4 regions of the Pseudomonas sp. McL0111 genome follow, and region 2 is predicted to be linked to each of the others. Evidence: predicted binding sites of a transcription regulator. Region 2 holds the regulator's gene; each other region holds the start of a gene.
What was found. Region 2 encodes sigma-54, which starts transcription at its own class of promoters, with help from an activator protein. Its sites were predicted from a motif close to ANTGGCATNNANNTTGCTNT; they were not measured.
Positions count from the first base shown of each region.

Region 1: a site for sigma-54 is predicted at 1,217-1,236, ahead of ACTWLJ_RS26355 (CmpA/NrtA family ABC transporter substrate-binding protein). Genes of this name have one in related genera too.
Region 3: a site for sigma-54 is predicted at 1,660-1,679, ahead of ACTWLJ_RS27945 (flagellar hook-length control protein FliK). Genes of this name have one in related genera too.
Region 4: a site for sigma-54 is predicted at 1,379-1,398, ahead of glnK (P-II family nitrogen regulator). Genes of this name have one in related genera too.

Region 1 covers NZ_CP199585.1:5,873,550-5,876,756, reverse strand. Annotated here, with positions in the region: gene ACTWLJ_RS26355 (CmpA/NrtA family ABC transporter substrate-binding protein) at 1-1,102, opposite strand, end outside; gene ACTWLJ_RS26350 (quinone-dependent dihydroorotate dehydrogenase) at 1,327-2,346, shown strand; gene rmf (ribosome modulation factor) at 2,651-2,866, opposite strand.
Region 2 covers NZ_CP199585.1:529,720-532,926, forward strand. Annotated here, with positions in the region: gene lptB (LPS export ABC transporter ATP-binding protein) at 1-253, shown strand, start outside; gene ACTWLJ_RS02570 (RNA polymerase factor sigma-54) at 440-1,930, shown strand; gene hpf (ribosome hibernation-promoting factor, HPF/YfiA family) at 2,004-2,312, shown strand; gene ptsN (PTS IIA-like nitrogen regulatory protein PtsN) at 2,325-2,789, shown strand; gene rapZ (RNase adapter RapZ) at 2,792-3,207, shown strand, end outside.
Region 3 covers NZ_CP199585.1:6,194,162-6,197,368, reverse strand. Annotated here, with positions in the region: gene ACTWLJ_RS27955 (ATP-binding SpoIIE family protein phosphatase) at 1-1,233, shown strand, start outside; gene ACTWLJ_RS27950 (Hpt domain-containing protein) at 1,264-1,611, shown strand; gene ACTWLJ_RS27945 (flagellar hook-length control protein FliK) at 1,717-3,081, shown strand.
Region 4 covers NZ_CP199585.1:1,784,860-1,788,066, forward strand. Annotated here, with positions in the region: gene ACTWLJ_RS08005 (YifB family Mg chelatase-like AAA ATPase) at 1-381, opposite strand, end outside; gene ACTWLJ_RS08010 (hypothetical protein) at 553-723, opposite strand; gene ACTWLJ_RS08015 (accessory factor UbiK family protein) at 926-1,186, opposite strand; gene glnK (P-II family nitrogen regulator) at 1,600-1,938, shown strand; gene ACTWLJ_RS08025 (ammonium transporter) at 1,974-3,207, shown strand, end outside.

The sequences.
Region 1 (3,207 bases), 1.1 Mb from region 2:
TGCTGCGCATTTCCTGGCCCCACGCCGCCACACCCACAGCAGTGGCAGCTTCGCGATAGAGCGACAGTTGCTGGACCTGACGCGCAACGGCGAGATAATCCGGGTCGTCGCGCAGCAAACCCCAGCGACGGAACTGGGTCATGAACCACATGCCGTCCGACAGATACGGCAGATTGACCTCGCCGCCGCCATAAAAACGCAAAGCATGCGGGTCCTGCCAGCGGTTGCCGAGGCCGTCAGCGTAATCACCGACAAAGCGCGGTTCGATGTGTGCAAGCGGTGCATCGAGATAGTCCGGGGCACTCAACAGCTGCGCAGTGCTGCGGCGATTTTCCGGGCTTTCTTCGATAAAGCGGCTGGCCTGCAAGATCGCCATCACCAGCGCCCGGGCGGTATTCGGGTACTGCTCGACGAAGGCGCGGGTGCAACCGAGGACCTTTTCCGGGTGATCGGGCCAGATGGTTTGTGTAGTCGCCATGGTGAAACCGAGGTCTTGTTCAACGGCGCTGGCGGCCCACGGTTCGCCGACGCAGAAACCGTCAATGCGCCCGGCCTGCAAGTGCGCGACCATTTGCGGCGGTGGCACCACCACGCTGTCGACATCCTGCAATGGATGAATGCCCTGGCTCGCCAGCCAGTAATAAAGCCACATGGCGTGAGTGCCGGTGGGGAAGGTCTGGGCGAAGGTGAGTTTTGCGCGGCTTTGGTGCACATGGCGATCCAGCGCTTCAGGACTGGTCACGCCGAGACTCTGCAAGCCATGGGACAGATTGAGGCTCTGGCCGTTCTGGTTCAGCCCCATCAGCACCGCCATGTCGGTCGGTGCCACGCCGCCGATGCCCAGATGCACCGCATAGATCAGGCCGTACAGGCTGTGGGCGGCGTCGAGTTCGCCGCTGACCAGATTGTCCCGCAGGTTGGCCCAGGAACTCTGTCGTTTGAGGTTCAGGGTCAGCCCGTAAGGCTGGGCGAAGCCCTGAGTGGCGGCAACTACTACCGAGGCGCAATCGCTCAGGGCCATGAAGCCAAGATTGATCTCGGTTTTTTCCGGGGCATCGCTGCCATTGACCCAGGCCAGCGGCCCGATGGAGGGTTCATGCATAAAAGCCACCTTCAAAAAAAACGTCGTCCCAGGCGTTGCGCGAGGCAAAACCGGGAACGACGCCATTGTCCGGGCCTGCACGCCGTCGTTGGCTTGCAGGCTGATAACCGGGAAGGTGCAAGGCATATGCCAGTTGCCCGCTGATTTGCCTGCGTGTCTCGCGCCGCAGGTCGATGCCCGGCTATAATCGCCGCCTCTTTCGTCGCATCGAGTCATAGCCGCCCATGTACACCCTGGCCCGTCAGCTGTTGTTCAAACTTTCCCCGGAAACCTCCCACGATCTGTCGCTGGATCTGATCGGCGCGGGCGGACGTTTGGGCCTCAATGGCTTGCTGTGCAAGGCGCCGGCAAAAGTGCCGGTGACGGTCATGGGCCTGGACTTCCCGAACCCTGTAGGTTTGGCCGCAGGTCTGGACAAGAACGGCGCGGCCATCGACGGTTTTGCGCAGCTGGGTTTCGGTTTTGTCGAAATCGGCACCATCACCCCGCGTCCGCAACCGGGCAACCCGAAACCACGGATCTTCCGTCTGCCGGAAGCCGAGGCGATCATCAATCGCATGGGCTTCAACAACCTCGGCGTCGATCACCTGCTGGCCCGCGTTGCCGCCGCCAAGTACAAGGGCGTGCTGGGCATCAATATCGGCAAGAACTTCGACACCCCGGTCGAGCGCGCGGTGGATGACTACCTGATCTGCCTGGACAAGGTGTACGCCCACGCCAGTTACATCACGGTCAACGTCAGCTCGCCAAACACCCCGGGCCTGCGCAGCCTGCAATTCGGTGACTCGCTCAAGCAACTGCTGGCTGATCTGGCGACACGCCGTGCCGAACTGGCGTTGCGTCATGGCAAACATGTGCCGCTGGCGATCAAGATTGCCCCGGACATGACCGACGAAGAAACCGCGCAGGTCGCGCAAGCCTTGATCGATACCGGGATGGACGCGGTGATCGCCACCAACACCACGCTTAGCCGCGTTGGCGTCGAAGGCATGGAACACGGTGACGAGGCGGGCGGTCTGTCCGGCGCGCCGGTTCGTGACAAGAGCACGCACACGGTTAAAGTGTTGGCGGCGGAACTGGGTGGTCGTTTGCCGATTATCGCGGCGGGCGGGATTACTGAAGGCAAGCACGCGGCGGAGAAGATTACTGCCGGCGCAAGCCTGGTGCAGATCTACTCGGGCTTCATCTATAAGGGCCCGGCGCTGATTCGTGAATCGGTAGATGCCATCGCCGCATTGCGCTGAAGGTCTGGGACTGAGGGACTGGGAGGTTTGTGTGGCGAGGGGATTTATCCCCGTTCGGCTGCGCAGCAGTCGTAAGTTCTAACTCTCGATTTGCCTGCCAAATTTAGTTTGCTTGTTTTGGGGCCGCTTCGCAGCCCAGCGGGGATAAATCCCCTCGCCACCGGAGTGCGTGCGTTCAACAGATTGTGCAGGCATTAAAAAGGGCTCCTCGAAGGAGCCCCTGGGCCGCAGCCCGCCGTCCGGGAAGGACGTGCGTGGTAAGTCGTTACAATTCAGATTGTCGTGTCGGAATAAATGCCCTGTGTCAGCCGACGGCGTGAAGTTCGTTGAGTCTGTGGATTCCCGCAGTGCCGGTCATACCGTCCCAGTTGTCGCCGCGTCCTTCTCGCCAGCCGTTAATCCAGGCTTGACGTACCGACGGTAGAGTAAATGGGCAAAGCTCACGGGATTTGCCACCAACGCCATATTGATATCCGCGCAAAAATGCTCTTTCCAACGGATCACGCTTAAGTCTTCTCATAGGGTGTTTCCCTCACTTGTTGACTGTATTTGACGCGTTGACCTCAACCGAGGTCTGGCAGAAAAACTTCTGCCGTTGGGGGGCTCGCTGCCGGCGTGGCGAGCCAAGGTGTTGACGCCGTTGGGACGTCAACCTGTGATCAGTTCTAACCAATGAGTCACAGCGATGGAATGATCGTTTTGTCATAAGGACGTAACGAAAATAGTGCTATGGCCATAAGTAACCGTGAGTTTCTTGAATGTTTTTTGAGCAAACCCCGGTATGATCGGCCCCCCAGTGTATGAGGGGCTTAATCCTTTAGTGAGAATGACCCACGTTTACGCTGGGGTACTATTCGACGA
Region 2 (3,207 bases):
CATCCTGCTCGACGAACCGTTCGCCGGTGTCGACCCGATTTCGGTCGGCGATATCAAGCAGATCATCCATCACCTCAAGGCCAAGGGCATCGGTGTACTGATCACCGACCACAACGTGCGTGAGACCCTGGATATCTGCGAAACCGCCTACATCGTCAACGACGGTCAACTGATCGCCGAAGGTGATTCCGCGACCATCCTGGCCAACGATCTGGTCAAGGAAGTGTATCTGGGCCACGAGTTCCGCTTGTAAGCACGACGGTACTCGGTCAGCCGCCCGGGTGCTGTAACGATGAAGCAGGTTTAATTCGCTTTAATTGTTACAGCACCCTAGGCAAACACCGCAGTTTCAGGCATATAATTTGCTTAAGTTTGGCGCTCCGGCGCCCTGTAGTGGATGGCGCATGAGCGCCGGCGAATAAGGTGTTAAGCCCCTGCCATGAAACCATCGCTAGTCTTGAGAATGGGCCAGCAGCTGACGATGACACCGCAGCTGCAACAGGCCATCCGCCTGCTCCAATTGTCGACCCTGGATCTGCAACAGGAAATCCAGGAGGCTCTGGAATCCAATCCGATGCTCGAACGCCAGGAAGAAGGCGAAGACTTCGACAACACTGATCCCCTGGCCGACAACCCCGAACAGAAACCCACCGAAATCCAGGAACCCTCCTATCAGGAAACCGCCCCGACGGTGGATAACCTCGAGGACGGCGAATGGAACGAACGCATTCCCAACGAGCTTCCGGTAGACACTGCCTGGGAAGACGTCTACCAGACCAGCGCCAGCAGCCTGCCAAGCAACGATGATGATGAGTGGGATTTCACCACCCGCACCTCTGCCGGCGAAAGCCTGCAAAGCCATCTGCTGTGGCAACTGAACCTCGCGCCGATGTCCGACACCGATCGCCTGATCGCTGTGACCCTGGTCGATTGCATCAATAATCAGGGCTACCTCGACGAAACTCTCGAAGAAATTCTTGAAGCGTTCGATCCGGAGCTCGACATCGAGCTGGACGAGATCGAAGCCGTCCTGCACCGCATCCAGCAGTTCGAACCCGCCGGCATCGGTGCGCGCAATCTGAGCGAATGCCTGTTGCTGCAATTGCGTCAGCTGCCAGCCAAGACCCCGTGGCTGAGCGAAGCCAAGCGTTTGGTGACCGACTACATCGATCTGCTCGGCAGCCGCGACTACAGCCAGTTGATGCGCCGCATGAAGCTCAAGGAAGATGAACTGCGTCAGGTCATCGAGCTGGTGCAGAGCCTCAATCCGCGCCCGGGCTCACAGATCGAGTCCGCCGAAGCCGAGTACGTCGTACCCGACGTGATCGTGCGCAAGGACAACGAGCGCTGGCTGGTCGAGTTGAACCAGGAATCGGTACCACGCCTGCGGGTCAACGCGCAGTACGCCGGTTTCGTCCGTCGCGCCGACACCAGCGCCGACAACACCTTCATGCGCAATCAGCTTCAAGAGGCCCGCTGGTTCATCAAGAGCCTGCAAAGCCGCAATGAAACCCTGATGAAAGTAGCCACTCAGATCGTCGAGCATCAGCGCGGCTTCCTGGAATATGGCGACGAGGCCATGAAGCCGTTGGTCCTGCATGACATCGCCGAAGCGGTCGGCATGCACGAATCGACGATTTCCCGGGTTACCACGCAAAAATTCATGCATACCCCGCGCGGTATTTATGAGCTGAAATACTTTTTCTCCAGCCACGTCAGTACCTCCGAAGGCGGTGAATGCTCGTCCACGGCGATCCGCGCGATCATCAAAAAACTGGTTGCCGCGGAAAATCAGAAAAAGCCGTTGAGTGACAGCAAGATCGCTGGTTTACTGGAGGCACAAGGCATTCAGGTGGCTCGCCGCACCGTCGCCAAGTACCGCGAATCCCTCGGGATCGCGCCTTCGAGCGAACGCAAGCGGTTGATGTAAGCCACGTTACAGCGTTCCAGTGGCAGGCTTTTCGGCCTGCCGCTTTATGCACTGGCAACGAAGGAGAAGCGGTATGCAAGTCAACATCAGTGGACACCAACTGGAAGTGACCAAGCCCCTGCGCGAATACATCGAGCTCAAACTCAAGAGGCTCGAGGGGCATTTCGACAAAATCACCAACGTGCAGGTCACGATGACGGTCGAGAAGTTGAAACAGAAAATCGAAGCCACCTTGCATATACCCGGCAACGAAGTGGTCGCCAACGCTGAACATACCGACATGTATGCAGCCATTGACGCCCTTACCGACAAGCTGGATAAACAACTCAAAAAGCATAAGGAAAAGACCCAGAGCCTCCTCCAGGGCGCGACCGGTCGTTAACTCCCCCATCCCATGATCCGACTTGAAAGTATCCTGACCCCCGGCCGTTCCCTCGTGAACGTGCCGGGCGGCAGTAAAAAGAAAGCCCTCGAGCAAATTGCCAACCTGATCGCCCGCGAAGTGCCGGATCTGGAGATGCAAGATGTCTTCGAGGCGTTGATCGCCCGTGAAAAACTCGGTTCTACCGGTTTTGGCAACGGCATCGCCATTCCCCACTGCCGCCTGAAAGGCTGCGAAGCGCCCATCAGCGCCTTGATTCACCTCGAAGCACCCATCGATTTCGACGCCATCGACGGCGCACCGGTTGATCTGCTGTTTGTACTGCTGGTGCCGGAAGCTGCTACCGATGCGCATCTGGAATTGTTGCGTCAGATCGCCAGCATGCTGGATCGCAAGGACGTGCGCGATAAATTGCGCAGCGCTTCAAGCAACGAAGCCCTGTACCAGGTTGTACTGGACGAACAAAACGGGCAGTAATCATGCGTTTGATCATCGTCAGTGGCCGTTCCGGCTCAGGTAAAAGCACCGCGCTCGATGTTCTTGAGGACAACGGCTACTACTGCATCGATAACCTGCCTGCAGGTTTGTTGCCGGAATTGGCCGAACGCGCGCTGATCCACACCGAACTGGCCCAACCGTTAGTGGCCGTTTCGATTGATGCGCGCAACTTGCCAAGCCATCTCTCGCGCTTCCCCGAGCTACTTGAAGAAGTGCGCAGTCGCCATATTCAGTGTGACGTGCTGTATCTGGATGCCGACGAAGAAACCCTGCTCAAGCGTTTCTCGGAAACCCGTCGTCGTCACCCGCTGAGCACCGCCAACCGTTCGCTCGCTGAAGCGATCAACGATGAAACCGCCCTGCTCGGCCCGATTGCCGACCTGGCCGACCTCAAGGT
Region 3 (3,207 bases), 740 kb from region 2:
TTCGACAAGGTCGCGCATTCCGGTTGCCTGAGTGCGCCGAACATTCGTTATCTGCAATCGCCTTACGCACTTTTCAACGGCGACTTGTTGCTGGCAGCGTATACCCCGGCGGGCGACATGCATGTGTTGCTCGGCGATTTCACTGGTCATGGGCTGCCGGCAGCGGTTGGCGCGATGCCACTGGCCGAAGTGTTCTATGGCATGACCGCCAAGGGTTACGGGCTGGCGGAAACGCTGCGGGAAATGAACGCCAAGCTCAAACGCATCCTGCCGGTGGACATGTTCTGCTGCGCTACGTTGCTGTGTCTGAGTTTTCAGCGTCGTTCGGTGGAGGTATGGAACGGCGGCATGCCGGATGGCTATCTGCATCGGGTCGAGACCGGTGAGCGAGTGCCGCTGCCGGCGCGGCATTTACCGTTGGGCGTACTCAGTCCGCAGGCGTTCGATGACCGTACCGAAGTGCAGACCATGGCGGTAGGTGACCGGGTGTTCCTGTTGTCCGACGGGGTGATCGATACCACTGATGCTGAAGAGCGTTTGTTCGGCGTCGAGCGTTTGCAGCAACTGTTTGCCGCTAACCGTCAGCCGGACGACCTGTTTGTCGAGATTGAGCGGGCCCTGGAGGAATTTCGCGGTGAGCCGCGTGACGATGTGAGCATGGTCGAAGTCAGCTTGCTCGACGCGACGCAGATCACGCCATCGCCGCCGGTGTATTCCGACAGTGGCCAATCATCGCCACTGGACTGGTCGGTGAGCTTTGAGTACAGAGGCGCAACCCTCAAGCGCTTCAATCCGCTGCCGTATCTGTTGCAGTTGCTGCAAGAGGTGCACGGGCTGCGCGCGCAAAGCGGTGCCTTGTACAGCGTACTCGCAGAGTTGTATTCCAATGCGCTGGAGCATGGGGTGCTGGGTCTGGATTCCAGTTTGAAGCGCGATGCCTCAGGGTTTGCGCATTACTACGAACAGCGCAATTCGCGGCTGGAGGCTCTGCAGGAGGGTTACGTGCGCGTGCATCTGGACGTTAAACCACGAGAAAAGGGTGGCTGCCTGATCATCCGGGTCGAGGACAGCGGCAAGGGTTTTGATGTGTCGCGAGTGATGAATCGACCGCTTGAAGATGTCCGTCTGTCGGGACGTGGTGTGAGTCTGGTCCGGCAATTAGGGCGTAATGCCTGTTGGTCCGACGATGGTCGCAGTGCTCGCGTGGAGTTTTTTTGGGAGATTGAGGCATAATCCGCGAATTCTTGATCAAGGAGTGAGCAAGTGAGAGACATTCATGTGGATCACGAGGCACTGGGCGTATTGCGCGAAGTGATGGAAGACGGTTATCCGGATTTGCTGGATACCTTCCTGGCGGATTCTGAAATTCGTCTGCAAGAGCTGCAAAAAACCGCCGATGCCAAGGTTCTGTCCGAGGTTGCGCATAGCCTCAAGGGCAGCGCCAGCAACATGGGGGCGATTCGCCTGACCGAGCTGTGTCAGGAGCTGGAGTCGTACGCCAAAGATAAAAGTCCCGCAGAAATCGTCAAACTGGTCGCTGATATCAGCAGCGAGTTTGATCAGGTACGACCCGTCTATGAAGATGAGCGACAGCACGCGCTCATTCACTAATTCAGCCGCCCGGCGCTTTTCGCAAGCGTCGGGCAAAATTGGCCCGGCACTTGCAGTCATCTCGCTCAACTGTACCTACGATCCCAGTGCAGCGGAGACCGTGAAATGCCTGCGACCCCCAATATTTTTCTTCAGACCGCCGCCCAGGCCAAGGCTCAAGCCGCCTCGGCCAAAGCGCCGGCAATGGCCGCAGAGCCTGTAGACAAAGCCTCAAGCTTCGCCAAGGTGTTCGCCGATCAAGGTCCGAACAAGCCTTCGGCTGTTGCTGATAACCAGGCGAAATCGACATCCGCCAAGGTCGCTGACAACAGCGGCAAGAAGGACGTCGGCAAGGATCAGTCTGCCGCTGCGCAGACGACGGTTGCCGATAGCGGCAATGCCTTGCCCGCCGATCCGTCGGCAACGCCTGCGACTGATGACAAGACCGCCGATGACGATTCGACGGATACCACGCAAACGCCAGTGGCCGACGCTACGGTAACTGACCCGGCGCTCGATCCGGCACTGGCGCAGGTGGTGCAGCCAGCGGTTGCCGCACCTGTGGTGCCAGCTCCGGTTGTCGAAGCGGCGCAGCCTAAAGTCGAAACCCCGGCAGTGGCCGTGTTGCCAGCAGTCAAAGACCCGGCAGCGACAACCGACAGCGATTTCGATCCGGCGTCCGATCCGCTCGACGCACTGCCGGCACTGCGCATGGCGATGGAGCAGGGCGGGCATATCTCCGCTTCCAGCCAGGCTCAGCCCAAGGCCACGCCGGCTCAGACTCAGGCTGACGGTGAATTGACCTCGGCGCAGACCTTTGCCGCCGGCATGGCCAGCATGCTCGATGTGCAGGCCGACAAGGACAGCACCAGCCAGGGCGACAAGGCCTTCAGTGGTTTGATCGACGATGGCCTGAAAGATCTGAAGACCGCCACCAGCGATACCCGGGTCGATGACTTCGCCAACCGTCTGGCGGCGCTGACTCAGGCGGCAACGCCGAAAACCGCCAACGCGGTGCCGGTGAATCAGCCGATCGCCATGCACCAGAGCGGCTGGACTGAGGAAGTGGTCAACCGCGTCATGTACCTGTCGAGCGCCAATCTGAAGGCGGCAGACATTCAGTTGCAGCCTGCCGAACTGGGGCGTCTGGATATCCGCGTCAACATGGTTCCGGATCAACAGACCCAAGTGACGTTCATGAGCGCGCATCCAAGTGTGCGTGAAGCGCTCGATGGGCAGATGCATCGTCTGCGCGAGATGTTCAACCAGCAGGGCATGGGCCAGGTGGACGTCAACGTTTCCGACCAGAGCCGTGGCTGGCAGGGTCAGCAAGGTCAGGAGCAGGCACAGCAGGGCCAGAGTGGTCGAACCAGCGCTGCCGGTGGTCGTCTGGATTCTGCCGATGAAGAACTGGCTGCGGCAAGTGTGGCCGAAGCTGCTGCGCAAACCACCAGCGTGATCGGCTCCAGCGCCGTCGACTATTACGCCTGATACAACGCATAAACCTGTGGGAGCCAGCCTGCTGGCGATGAGGCCATGGCAGTCAATATCTCTGTTGACTGGTATATCACCATCGCCAGCAGGCTGGCTCCCACAGTGGTTTCGTGGTGCTCTCCA
Region 4 (3,207 bases), 1.3 Mb from region 2:
CAACGCTGCCGGCAACACCCCGCGCACAGCTCGCACCGCACCGGACAATGCCAGCTCGCCCAGGCATTCCACATCATCCAGCGTCAGACACGGCACCTGCACACTCGCTGACAGAATCCCCAAAGCAATCGCCAGATCAAAGCGCCCGCCATCCTTGGGCAAGTCTGCCGGCGCCAGATTCAAGGTGATCCGCCGCGCTGGAAACTGCAGCCCGGAATTGATGATCGCGCTGCGCACCCGGTCCTTGCTCTCCTTCACCGCCGCCTCGGGTAGCCCGACCATGGTCAGCGACGGCAGACCGTTGGCGAGATGGACTTCGACAGTGACAGCGGGAGCATCCACGCCAATCTGGGCGCGGCTGTGGACGATGGAGAGGGACATGGTCGTTCCTTGAGCTGAATCGGGGGCCGCTTCCTGCGGGTTTTTGAAGGGTAGTCTTGGGATAAAGCGTTGGTCGGATTGTTTTAAGGACGAACTTTCTCTGAATGTTGCTGGAGGCACTAATCCTCAGGCATAAAAAAACCGCCTGTCAGGCGGTCATTTTGGCGGTACTCAGGTTCCACCACCGGCGAGCCAACCATCGGGCTCCATCTCCTTGCCGTAGGTCGCGGCCACTTTCAGAAAATGCCGCTGACTGGCTGAAACTCTGTCCGGCAAACCGAGTGCCTCGGTACCAGGTTTGGAAACCCGTGCCGGTTGGGTTTTCTGCTTCTTCTGCTTCATAAACACCTCACGTGCCGGGATGCTTGATTCAAGGTACTTACTTAATAAGGCGCGTGGGACGGTGCTTGTAGGACGTTGCCGGGATTGTCGCAGGGCTGAAGATCAAAAGATCGCAGCCTGCGGCAGCTCCTGCAAGTGAGGCGTAAGGTCGTTCCGACCTTTAATCGCTAGCAGGCTAGCTCCCACAGGGGATAGCAGCGGGTTATTCGGCTGGCGGAGTCAGCTTCGCTTCCATCTCGGCGACTTTGGCTTCGAGGCTTTCGAGGCGAGCGCGGGTGCGCGCCAGCACGACCATCTGACTATCGAATTCTTCCCGGCTGACCAGATCCAGTTTGCTGAAGGCACTTTGCAGCAGCATTTTGAACTGGCTTTCGATTTCGGCTTTCGGCAGCGGGGTGTCGCCGTTGAACAGGCGGGAGGCGGTGCCGCTCAGGGCGTCGAGGAAGTCTTTGGGCGCGAGCATGGGAAATGTCCTGGAAACAATGGCCGGCAGTGTATCACGCAGTGTCTATAGTCATTTGCGCAGGCACGGATGCACGCTTTTCGCGCAGGCGGACGGACGGCGACGCACCGTTGTTGTGCGTATCTGGATGGCCTTTTGCGCGGTTGCGCTTGCGGCAGCGGCTAACGGATTGAAATCAGTGGTTTTTGGCGACATGGCAAGCTTTCTGCTTAGTCGGTAGTGACCCATGCACTGATGCAGTCGCTGTGACGAATGCAGTGCGCCGGACGGGACGGGGAGTTTCGTCAGGAGCGGTTAGCTGGCGTCAGTCGGGCGGGTAAGGCCGACGATGCGTTACAAAGCCAGGCACTGCGCTTAGACTTGAGTCGGGTTTGTTTTCCTGGGGCAAGTCCACCAATTCGGGAGAGAGTTTCATGAAGCTAGTCACTGCCATCATCAAGCCGTTCAAGTTGGACGACGTGCGCGAGTCGCTGTCCGAAATCGGCGTGCAGGGCATTACCGTTACTGAAGTCAAAGGCTTCGGCCGGCAGAAGGGTCACACCGAGCTGTATCGCGGCGCGGAATACGTGGTCGATTTTCTGCCCAAGGTGAAAATCGACGTTGCAATCGACGACAAGGATCTGGATCGGGTTATCGAGGCGATAACCAAGGCTGCCAACACCGGCAAGATAGGTGACGGCAAGATCTTCGTGGTCAATCTGGAACAGGCGATTCGCATCCGTACCGGCGAAACCGATACCGACGCAATCTAAGCCGCCACAAACCCAACGCCCCAGGAGAAAACAATATGACTCTGCGTAAATTCGCAGGGCTAGGCGCCCTGTTGTCCATCGTAATGCCCGGCCTGGCTATGGCGGCAGATCCGGTGGCGCCTCCAGTCCTCAATTCCGGCGATACCGCCTGGATGCTGACCTCCACCGCCCTCGTGCTGTTCATGACCATTCCGGGTCTGGCGCTGTTTTACGGCGGCATGGTTCGCTCCAAAAACATTCTTTCCGTGATGATGCAGTGCTTCGCCATTACCGGCCTGGTCACCATCCTGTGGTTCCTTTATGGCTACAGCATGGCGTTCGACACCACCGGGATGGAAGCCAACGTCGTCAACTTCAACTCCTTCGTCGGCGGTTTCGGCAAGGCGTTCCTCGCCGGCATAACCCCTGCGAGCATCACTGGCCCGACTGCGCTGTTCCCTGAGGCGGTGTTCGTCACCTATCAGATGACCTTCGCGATAATCACCCCGGCGCTGATCGTCGGTGCGTTCGCCGAGCGGATGAAGTTCTCCGCAATGCTGGTGTTCATGGGCGTCTGGTTCACTCTGGTTTACGCACCGATTGCGCACATGGTCTGGAGCGGTCCGGGTTCGCTGTTGGGTGACTGGGGTGTGCTCGACTTCGCAGGCGGCACCGTTGTGCACATCAACGCTGGTGTCGCAGGTCTGGTGGCTTGCCTGGTACTCGGCAAGCGCAAGGGCTTCCCGACCACTCCAATGGCTCCGCACAACCTCGGTTACACCCTGATGGGTGCGGCGATGCTGTGGGTTGGCTGGTTCGGCTTCAACGCCGGTTCCGCTGCTGCTGCCAACGGCACTGCCGGTATGGCAATGCTGGTGACTCAGATCGCAACCGCCGCCGCTGCACTGGGCTGGATGTTCGCCGAGTGGATCACCCACGGCAAACCAAGCGCACTGGGCATCGCCTCGGGTGTGGTTGCAGGTCTGGTGGCGATCACTCCGGCCGCTGGCACCGTGGGCCCGATGGGTTCGCTGATCATCGGTCTGGCGGCAGGCGTAGTGTGCTTCTTCTGCGCGACTACCCTGAAACGCAAACTCGGCTATGACGATTCCCTGGACGCCTTCGGTGTGCACGGTATCGGCGGTATTCTCGGCGCGATCCTGACCGGTGTGTTTGCTGCACCGGCTCTGGGCGGTTTCGGCACCGTGACCGACATTGCTTCGCAAGTGTGGATTCAGTGCAAAGGCGTGGGCTTCACGGTGATCTACACCGCGATCGTCACTTTCATCA